Regions from separate parts of the Streptomyces sp. NPDC056224 genome, predicted to be linked through region 1. Evidence: riboswitches for the same ligand, from Rfam matches in the RefSeq annotation. Region 1 holds a riboswitch; the other holds the start of a gene.

Region 1 (5,339 bases):
CACTTCGCGGCCGTCGCCGGCGCCGGCCCGCTCGTCGGCCCCGTGCTCGCCGCCCAGATGGGCTACCTGCCGGGCACCATCTGGATCGTCGTCGGCGTCATCTTCGCGGGCGCCGTCCAGGACATGGTCACGCTGTTCTTCTCCACGCGCCGCGACGGGCGCTCGCTCGGCCAGATGGCCCGGGACGAGATCGGCCCCGTGGGCGGAGCCGCCGCCCTCGTCGCCGTGTTCGCCATCATGATCATCCTGCTGGCGGTCCTCGCACTCGTCATCGTCAACGCGCTGGCGCACTCCCCGTGGGGCGTCTTCTCCATCGGCATGACCATCCCCATCGCCCTCTTCATGGGCTTCTACCTGCGCGTGCTGCGTCCGGGCCGGGTCACCGAGATCTCCGTCATCGGCGTCGCGCTGCTGCTGCTCGCCATCGTGGCGGGCGGCTGGGTCGCCGAGTCCTCCTTCGCCTCCACCTTCACGCTGGAGAAGGAGACGCTGGTCGTCTGGATGGTGGTGTACGGCTTCGTCGCGTCGGTGCTGCCGGTGTGGATGCTCCTCGCTCCCCGCGACTACCTCTCCACCTTCATGAAGATCGGCACGATCGCGCTGCTCGCGCTGGGCGTGGTGCTCGCGATGCCGACCCTGAAGATGCCCGCGGTCACCGACTTCGCGGCCCGCGGCGACGGCCCGGTCTTCGCCGGCTCGATGTTCCCCTTCGTCTTCATCACCATCGCGTGCGGGGCCCTGTCCGGCTTCCACTCGCTGGTCGCCTCGGGCACCACCCCGAAGATGATCCAGAAGGAGACCCAGATCCGGGTCATCGGCTACGGAGCGATGCTGGCCGAGTCCTTCGTCGCCGTCATGGCGATGATCGCCGCCTCGATCATCGATCCCGGCCTGTTCTTCGCCGTGAACTCCCCCGGCGGAGTCATCGGCACCACGGTCGAGACCGCCTCGGCGGCGGTGACCAACTTCGGCTTCGCCATCACCCCGGACGCCCTCGCCCAGGCGGCGAAGGACGTCGAGGAGGCCACCCTGCTGTCCCGTACGGGCGGCGCACCGACGTTCGCACTCGGAATGTCGGAGATCTTCTCGGCCGTCGTCGGCGGTGCCGGGATGAAGGCCTTCTGGTACCACTTCGCCATCATGTTCGAGGCGCTGTTCATCCTGACGACGCTCGACGCGGGCACCCGCGTGGGCCGGTTCATGCTCCAGGACACCCTCGGCAACGTGCACAAGTCCTTCAAGGACGTCAGCTGGAAGCCGGGTGTCTGGCTGGCGAGCGCCGCCGTCGTCCTCGCCTGGGGCTACTTCCTCTGGGTCGGCATCAAGGACCCGCTGGGCGGCATCAACCAGCTCTTCCCCCTGTTCGGGATCGCGAACCAGCTGCTCGCGGCGGTGGCCCTGGCCGTCTGCACCACGCTGCTGGTCAAGTCCGGCCGGCTGAAGTGGGCCTGGGTGACCGGTGTTCCGCTGGCGTGGGACGTGGCCGTCACGCTCACCGCGAGCTACCAGAAGATCTTCTCGCAGGACGTGAAGGTCGGCTTCTTCGCGCAGCGCGACAAGTACCAGGCCGGGATCGACGCGGGCAAGGTCCTGCCGCCGGCGAAGAACATGGACGACATGCACACCGTGGTCACCAACGCCACGGTGGACGGCGCCCTGTCGGCCCTGTTCGCGATCCTCATCGTCATCGTGCTGGCGGACGCGGCCCGGACCTGCTTCAAGGCCGTGAGCAGCCCGGAGTCCGTGAAGCTCTCCGAGGTCCCGTGGACCGAGTCGAAGATCATCGCCCCGGCCGGGCTGATCCCGACCGCCGAGGAGCGGTCGGAGCTCGGCGCGGCCGGCCTCGACTCGGGCGGCGGCCGGGTCAAGGAGCCGCTGTCCTCGTGAGCGGCCTCATGAGCGCCCTCATGAGCGGCCGTACGAGCCTGCGCGCCGCGCTGGCACGGGCCCGGTTCTACGTACGGGAGTTCACGGGGGAGGCGGCGTACGACCGGTACGTGGCCCACGCCCGCTCCCACGACCCGGACGCGCGGGTCCCGACCCGCCGTGAGTTCGAGCGGGCCCGTACGGACGCGCGCGAGGCGGACCCCCACGAGGGCTTCCGCTGCTGCTGAGGGGCAGCGAGAGGGCCCCGCCCGAAAGGCGGTTTCTAGGGGCCCTTCGCCGTGACTGCGGCACACTCGAATTCATGGGCATCACGATCAGGCCGGTGCGGCCCGCCGACTACGCGGAACTGGGCGAGGTCACCGCCCGGGCCTACCTCGCCGACGGGCACCTGGACTTCGGCGAGGACGACGCCTACCTGCTCGTGCTGCGCGACGTGGCCGGCCGGGCCGCAGACGCGGAGGTGCTCGTCGCCGAACGGGACGGGCGGCTCCTGGGCGGAGTGACCTTCGCCCCGCCCGGCAGCCCACTCGCCGACATCGCCGGCCCGGACGAGGCCGAGTTCCGGATGCTCGCCGTGGCCCACGACGCGCGCGGCCAGGGCGCCGGCGAAGCGCTGGTGCGGGCGTGCATCGAACGGGCCCGGGCCATCGAGGGCGTGACGGGGCTGGTGCTCTCCACCCAGCACTCCATGACCGGTGCCCACCGGATCTACGCGCGACTGGGCTTCGTCCGCACTCCCGAGCGGGACTGGGCGCCCATCGACGACCTGAGGCTGCTCGCCTACCGGTTGAAGCTGTAGCCACGCCGACACAACATGTAGGGGCTGCCGCATCCGGTCGCCCCCACATGTATGCTCATGCCTGCTGTCGCCGCAGGGGAATCCGGTGCGAATCCGGAACTGTCCCGCAACGGTATGAAGTGCACCGAATCGGTGCGTCCGCAAGTCCGAGGACCTGCCGACAGCGCGCCCGGCTCGACCGAACCGGGTGCCGATACGTCCGGGCCTCGCGGTTGGGCCGGTGGACGCCATGCGGTCTACGCGTTCCTGCCACGCCCGCATGCGCCCGCTCGCGCCCCGCCCCGCCGATGACCGGGCCGAGCGAGGGAGAGCTCCCGCCGTGACCATCGCGCCTTCCGCACCGCGCGCCGAGTCCGTTTCTGGCGACAACACCGAGGGCCCGGGGGCCGTGCTGCTGCGTACCCTCACCGAACTGACGGCGGACCTCCCCGACACGGACCCCGGCCGGGTCGCCGCCGCCGCACTGCGCGGCCGCAGCTCCGCCGCCGACGAGGCCGAACTGCGCGCGCTGGCCACCGAGGCCGCCGCCGGGCTCATCTCCGAGGACCCGGCGTACTCCCGCCTGGCCGCGCGGCTGCTGACGCTCGCCGTCCGTGACGAGGCCGCCGGCCAGGGCGCCACCTCCTTCTCCGAGTCGGTCGCGGTCGGACACCGCGAGGGGCTCATCGCCGACCGCACGGCCGAGTTCGTGCGCATCCACGCGAGCCGCCTGGACGCGCTGGTGGAGCACGCCCTCATCGAGGGCGCCGACGACCGCTTCGGCTTCTTCGGCCTGCGTACCCTGCACAGCCGCTACCTGCTGCGCCACCCGATCACCCGCCAGGTCGTGGAGACCCCGCAGTTCTTCATGCTGCGCGTGGCCTGCGGTCTCGCGGAGGACGAGAGCATGCGCGCCGTCGAGGAGGTGGCCTCGCTGTACCGGCTGATGAGCCGCCTCGACTACCTGCCCTCCTCCCCCACGCTCTTCAACTCCGGCACCCGGCACCCGCAGATGTCCTCCTGCTACCTGCTGGACTCCCCGCTGGACGAGCTCGACTCGATCTACGACCGCTACCACCAGGTCGCCCGCCTCTCCAAGCACGCCGGCGGCATCGGTCTGTCGTACTCCCGCATCCGCGCGCGCGGTTCGCTGATCCGCGGCACCAACGGCCACTCCAACGGCATCGTGCCGTTCCTGAAGACCCTCGACGCCTCCGTCGCCGCCGTGAACCAGGGCGGTCGCCGCAAGGGCGCCGCCGCCGTCTACCTGGAGACCTGGCACGCGGACATCGAGGAGTTCCTGGAGCTCCGCGACAACACCGGTGAGGACCAGCGCCGCACGCACAACCTGAACCTCGCCCACTGGGTGCCGGACGAGTTCATGCGCCGCGTGAACGCCGACGCCGACTGGTCGCTGTTCTCCCCGGCCGACGTGCCCGAGCTGGTCGACCTGTGGGGCGACGCGTTCGACGCCGCCTACCGCAAGGCCGAGGAGTCGGGCCTGGCCCGCAAGACCATGCCCGCCCGCGACCTGTACGGCCGGATGATGCGCACCCTCGCGCAGACCGGCCAGGGCTGGATGACCTTCAAGGACGCCTCCAACCGCACCGCGAACCAGACCGCCGAGCCGGGCTCGGTCGTCCACTCCTCGAACCTGTGCACCGAGATCATCGAGGTCACGAACGACGGCGAGACGGCCGTCTGCAACCTCGGCTCGGTCAACATGGGCGCGTTCGTCATCGACACGGCGAACGGTCGCGAGATCGACTGGGAGCGGCTGGACGAGACCGTCCGCACCGCCGTGACCTTCCTCGACCGCGTGGTGGACATCAACTTCTACCCGACCGAGCAGGCCGGCCGCTCCAACGCCCGCTGGCGTCCGGTGGGTCTGGGCGCGATGGGCCTCCAGGACGTCTTCTTCAAGCTGCGGATGCCCTTCGACTCCCCCGAGGCGAAGGCCCTGTCCACCAAGCTCTCCGAGCGGATCATGCTGGCCGCGTACGAGGCCTCCTGCGACCTCGCCGAGCGCAGCGGCCCGCTGCCCGCCTGGGACCGCACCCGCACGGCCCGCGGCGTCCTGCACCCGGACCACTACGACGTCGAGCTGAACTGGCCGGAGCGCTGGGACGCGCTGCGCGCCCGTGTCGCGAAGTCCGGCATGCGCAACTCGCTGCTCCTCGCCATCGCCCCGACGGCGACGATCGCCTCGATCGCGGGCGTGTACGAGTGCATCGAGCCGCAGGTCTCCAACCTCTTCAAGCGCGAGACGCTCAGCGGCGAGTTCCTCCAGGTCAACGCGTACCTGGTGGACGAGCTGAAGGAGCTCGGCGTGTGGGACGCCCAGACCCGCGAGGCGCTGCGCGAGTCCAGCGGCTCGGTGCAGGGCTTCGGCTGGATCCCGGCCGAGGTGCGCGAGCTGTACCGCACGGCGTGGGAGATCCCGCAGCGCGGTCTGATCGACATGGCGGCGGCCCGTACGCCGTTCCTCGACCAGTCGCAGTCGCTGAACCTGTTCCTGGAGACGCCCACCATCGGCAAGCTCAGCTCGATGTACGCGTACGCCTGGAAGCAGGGTCTGAAGACCACGTACTACCTGCGCTCGCGCCCGGCGACGAAGATCGCGCGTGCCGCGTCCGGCTCCGCCGTCCCCGCCGCCGCCACACCGCTCCCGCAG
Region 2 (5,339 bases), 230 kb from region 1:
AGGTCGTCGGGGTGGGAAGCGTGGGCACGCGCTGCTTCATCGTCCTGCTGACCGGCCGCGACGAGCAGGACCCGCTCTTCCTCCAGCTCAAGGAGGCCGTGCCGTCGGTGCTGGAGGCCCACCTGCCGGCCGGCGGCCACGCTCACCACGGTCAGCGGGTGGTCGCGGGGCAGCGGCTGATGCAGGCCGCCAGCGACATCTTCCTCGGCTGGACGACCGGACCCGAGGGGCGCCACTTCTACTGCCGCCAGCTGCGCGACATGAAGGGGTCGGCGCTGATCGAGACCATGAGCCCGTCCGTACTGCGCAAATACGCCGCACTGTGCGGCACGGCCCTGGCCCGCGCCCACGCCCGCTCCGGCGACCGCATCGCCATCGCCGGTTACCTCGGCAAGGGCGACGCCTTCGACCGGGCCGTCGCCGACTTCGCGCTCCTCTACGCCGACCAGACCGTCTCCGACCACGCCGCGCTCACCGCTGCCATCGCCGCCGGCGACGTCATCGCCACCCCCGACATCTGAACGGGGAACCCGCTCAGGGCCGTTTCGGCCTCCGGGCGCTCAGGGCCGTTTCGGCCTCCGGGACGGCCGGAAGCGAGTGATCCTCCCCCGGGTGGTGTGCCACCGCTCCCTCACCTGGTCGACCACCTTGTCCCATTCGCGGCGGACCTCGTCGTCCGGCGGCCGCTCGCCCTGGCGGATCCGGCCGAGTTCGTCGTGCACCTCCCGGCCGAGCGCCGCCGACCCCACCACGACCAGCACGATGACGAAGAACGCCGAGAGCATCGCGAAGACCACGCCCACCGCGCCGTAGCGGTCGGCGTAGGAGTTGAACAGGCGCGGCAGATACAGCTGCGCGCCCACGAAGTAGACCACCGTGGACACGGACGCGATGACACCGAACGGCAGGAGGTCACGCCAGGGGATCCTCTTCGCCGAGAGGATCCAGCCGCCCCAGACGAGGAAGAGCCCGGTCAGCGACGCTTCGAGCAGGTTCACCGCCAGCGTGAGGTGTCCGCGGCCGGTGACGGCGACGAGCCAGCCGCTCACCGGCACGTAGATCACGAAGACGAGGGCCCACTTCGCGTCGTTCACCGTGTTGCGCACGCTCAGGGGCTTGAGCCGCCACGTCTGCTCGAACAGCCGCTGCACCGCGCGCGCGAAGCTCAGCGTGGAGATCAGCAGGAACAGGGCCCCGAGGACGCCGACGCTCGTGTCGGCGGCCGAGGAGAAGATCTGCCGTACGGCATCGGCTCCGGCCCCCGTGAGGCCGTACCGGTCGATGATCTGCTCGGCGACGTCCTTGTTCCCGATGCCGGCCAGAACCGCCCCGCTGAGGATCGCGAGGGAGACCATCGTGGTCAGCATGCTGGAAGCCAGCGCCATCGAGCGGTCGAACCCGGCGATGCGCTGGAATCGGTTCACCACGCGAAGCGCGAATGCCGGACGCAGCCAGAACGTCAGCGTTCTGATGAATCGCTCGCGATTGATCTGAGCCGCCCTCCGCTCCGGGGGATCCCGGCGGTCCGTGACCGGGTGGCTGCCGGACCGTCCCTCACCTGTGTTCGGGGTTCTCGAAGTCGAACCGGCACCCCGCGTCCCACTCCGAGCGCTGGTTGCCGTGGGCGGGGATGCCGCCGGCGTCCTTCAGGATCCTCGCCAGGTGGAGCATGTTCCAGGTCATGAAGGTGGTGTTGCGGTTGGTGAAGTCGTTCTCCGGCCCGCCGGAACCGGGGTCGAGGTACGAGGGACCGGGACCGGCCTCACCCACCCAGCCCGCGTCCGCCTGCGGCGGGACCGCGTACCCCAGGTGCTGCAGGCTGTACAGCACGTTCATCGCGCAGTGTTTGGCACCGTCCTCGTTGCCCGTGATCAGACAGCCGCCCACGCGGCCGTAGTAGGCGTACTGGCCGGCTTCGTTCAGGATCGACGAACAGGCGTAGAGGCGTTCGACGACCCGTTTCATGACCGAGGAGTTGTCACCCAGCCACACGGGCCCGGCCAGCGTCAGCATGTCGGCGGCCATCACCTTGCTGTAGACGACCGGCCACTCGTCGGTTTCCCAGCCGTGCTCGGTCATGTCCGGCCACACACCGGTGGCGATGTCGAGGTCCACCGCCCGCAGGACCTCGACCTGCACGCCCTGGCGTTCCATGATGCCGCGGCTGACGTCGATCAGGCCCTCGGTGTGGCTGCGCTCCGGCGACCGCTTGAGCGTGCAGTTGATCACCAGGGCACGCAGGTCCCCGTAGGTCTTTTCCGTCTCCGCCATCGCCCTGTCTCCTTCACGCGGCAGGAGCGAGCCGGGCTCGCGTACCGCCCTGGTGGGGGAACGTGTACCGCACTGCGCGCTCCACTCCACCAGGCCGCTCCCCCGCGCGCCCGGCGGGCTGGGCCACCTGCCGTACCGCGGGCACCACCTGGTGGTGTTCGCAGCGGTTTGTCACCTCTCCGCGCGGCCGACTAGGGTCAGTGCGCCTTGGTGTTCGGGAAACCGGTGTGAAACCGGTGCGGCCCTCGCCACTGTGATCGGGAAGTCCGGCTCCACTCTCCCCCAGACTCCGTCCGGGAGGTGCCCCCAGGGAAGCCACTGGGCCCGCGCGGGAAACCGCACGGCCCCGGGAAGGCGGAGTCCGGGCATCAGTACCCGTGAGCCAGGAGACCGGCCGGGGCGCGCTGTCCATCCACGAGGTGCTGGAGAGGTCTTCCCCACTCATGCATATAGCCGAGGGGTTTTTGCCCCCGTTGCACGCGGTCGCCTGGGGCGCCGCGTCCGCTCCCTTTGTCGTACACGGAGTACGCGCCCTCACCCGCGAGGTGAAGGCCAATCCGGAGAGCACGCTGCTGCTCGGAGCGTCCGGGGCGTTCACGTTCGTCCTGTCCGCCCTGAAAATCCCCTCCGTGACGGGCAGTTGCTCCCATCCCACCGGTACCGGGCTCGGGGCCATCCTCTTCCGGCCGCCGATCATGGCGGTGCTCGGCACGATCACCCTGCTCTTCCAGGCGCTGCTGCTGGCGCACGGCGGGCTCACCACGCTCGGCGCCAACGTGTTCTCGATGGCGATCGCCGGGCCCTGGGCGGGCTACGGCGTCTACCGGCTGCTGCGCAGGTGCGGCCTGCCGCTGATGGTGACCGTGTTCGCCGGCGCCTTCTTCGCCGACCTGGTCACCTACTGCGTGACCTCCGTCCAGCTGGCGCTGGCCTTCCCCGACCCGGGCACCGGATTCCCGGGCGCGCTGGAGAAGTTCGCGGGCATCTTCGCGCTCACGCAGATCCCGCTCGCGGTCAGCGAGGGGCTGCTGACCGTGCTCGTGATGCGGCTGCTGATGCAGTCCAGCAAGTCGGACCTGGTCCGGCTCGGCGTCGCGAAGCTCACCGGATCCGGGACGAAGCAGGAGGCGTCGGCCTGATGAGCAGGAACGCGAAGATCAACACCCTGTTGCTGCTCGTGGTGGCGGCGCTGGCCGTGCTCCCGCTCGCGCTGGGCCTGGGCGAGGGCAAGGAGGAGCCGTTCAGTGGCGCCGACGGGCAGGCCGAGGCGGCCATCACCGAGCTGAAGCCGGACTACGAGCCCTGGTTCTCGCCGCTGTACGAACCCCCGTCCGCGGAGATCGAGTCGGCGCTGTTCGCCCTCCAGGCGGCGCTGGGGGCGGGCGTGCTCGCGTACTACTTCGGCGTGCGCCGGGGCCGGCGCCAGGGTGCGGCGTCCGCCGCTGCCGCCGCCCCGGCCCCGTCCCCGTCCCCGTCCCCGTCCGCGTCCGCGCCCGTCACGGAGTCGTAGGCGGTGCTGCCGATCGACGCGGCGGCGCACAGCAGCCGCTGGCGCCATCGCCATCCGCTGGAGAAGGCCGTGCTGGGGATCGGGCTGACGGTCACCGCGGTGTGCCTGCCGGCGTGGCCCGGCGGGCCGCTGGTCGCCGCGGCCACCCTCGCCGTGCTCCTCGGCCCCGCCGGGGTGGCCGGGCGGCAGCTGTGGCGGGCCTTCCGGATCCCGCTCGGTTTCTGCTTCACGGGGGCGCTGCCGCTGCTGTTCGCCGTCGGCGGGCCCGGCGGGTTGCTCTCGCTGGCCCCGGACGGCCCCCGGCACGCCGCGGAGCTGCTGCTGCGCACCTCGGCGGCCTCGCTCGGTGTGCTGCTGTTCGCGTTCACCACCCCGGTCTCGGACGTGCTGCCGCGGCTGGTCCGGGCGGGGGTGCCGGCCCCCGTGGTGGACGTGGCCCTGGTCATGTACCGGATCGGGTTCCTGCTCCTGGACTCCCTCGCCCGGATCCGGCAGGCCCAGGCGGCCCGGCTCGGCACCACCGGCCGGGCGGCGGCGTGGCGTTCGGTGGGCGCTCTCGCCGCGACCTCGTTCGTACGGGCCTTCGACCGCGCGGCGCGGCTCCAGTCGGGCCTGGCCGGGCGCGGCTACGACGGCGCGCTGCGCGTGCTCGTCCCCGAGGCGGCGCTGTCCTGGCGGTTCCTGACCGCCTGTGCCGCACTGCTGACCGGCCTGACCGCCGTGACCCTCGTACTGAAGGAGCTGTACCTGTGAGGCCGTTGGTGGAACTGGTGGGCGCGGGCTACGCGTACGAGGACGGGCCCGCCGTGCTCCGCGGAGTCGACTTCGGGATCGCCGAGGGCCGGGCGCTGGTCCTGCTGGGCCGCAACGGCAGCGGCAAGACCACGCTGATGCGGCTGCTGAGCGGGGGCCTGCGGCCCGGGTCGGGCGCGTTGCGCCTGGACGGCTCGGCGGTCTCGTACGACCGGGCCGGCCTGACCCGGCTGCGCACGGCGGTCCAGCTGGTCGTGCAGGACCCGGACGACCAGCTGTTCGCGGCCTCGGTGGAACAGGACGTCTCCTTCGGCCCGTTGAACCTGGGCCTGCCGGTGCCCCAGGTGCGCGAGCGGGTCGACGCCGCGCTCGCCGCGCTGGACATCACGGCGCTGCGGGACCGTCCGACCCATCTCCTGTCGTACGGGCAGCGCAAGCGGGCGGCGATCGCGGGCGCGGTGGCGATGGCTCCGCGGGTGCTGATCCTGGACGAGCCGACCGCCGGGCTCGACCCGGACGGCCAGGAGCGGCTGCTGGACGTCCTGGCGGGGCTGCGCGCCTCGGGGACCACGGTGGTGATGGCCACCCACGACGTGGACCTGGCCGTCCGGTGGGCCGACGACGCCGCGGTCCTGACCCCGTCGGGCATCCGGGTGGGCGCGGCCCGGGTGCTGCTCTCGGATCCGGCCCTGCTCGCCGAGGCGGGCCTGCGCCAGGCCTGGTCCCCGGCGGTGACGGCCTTCCTGCGCGCCCACGGCCTGCTGCCCGCCGGCGTCCCGGGCCCCCGGACCCCTGACGGGCTGGC

The links. Region 1 has a riboswitch for cobalamin ahead of ACFCZ1_RS13170 (ribonucleoside-diphosphate reductase subunit alpha). Riboswitches for the same ligand answer to the same signal wherever they lie in the genome.
Region 2: it holds a riboswitch for cobalamin, as region 1 does, so the genes downstream of both, ACFCZ1_RS14195 (energy-coupling factor ABC transporter permease) here and ACFCZ1_RS13170 (ribonucleoside-diphosphate reductase subunit alpha) in region 1, are expected to answer to the same signal.

What each region holds. Positions count from the first base shown of each region.
Region 1 is NZ_JBHJTK010000008.1:2,834-8,172, reverse strand. It holds gene ACFCZ1_RS13185 (carbon starvation CstA family protein) at 1-1,887, shown strand, start outside; gene ACFCZ1_RS13180 (CstA-like transporter-associated (seleno)protein) at 1,908-2,114, shown strand; gene ACFCZ1_RS13175 (GNAT family N-acetyltransferase) at 2,189-2,686, shown strand; cobalamin riboswitch at 2,731-2,863, shown strand; gene ACFCZ1_RS13170 (ribonucleoside-diphosphate reductase subunit alpha) at 3,006-5,339, shown strand, end outside.
Region 2 is NZ_JBHJTK010000008.1:230,690-236,028, reverse strand. It holds gene ACFCZ1_RS14210 (DUF2252 domain-containing protein) at 1-521, shown strand, start outside; gene ACFCZ1_RS14205 (hypothetical protein) at 561-1,424, opposite strand; gene ACFCZ1_RS14200 (flavodoxin family protein) at 1,555-2,271, opposite strand; cobalamin riboswitch at 2,439-2,685, shown strand; gene ACFCZ1_RS14195 (energy-coupling factor ABC transporter permease) at 2,715-3,410, shown strand; gene ACFCZ1_RS14190 (energy-coupling factor ABC transporter substrate-binding protein) at 3,410-3,781, shown strand; gene cbiQ (cobalt ECF transporter T component CbiQ) at 3,785-4,534, shown strand; gene ACFCZ1_RS14180 (ATP-binding cassette domain-containing protein) at 4,531-5,339, shown strand, end outside.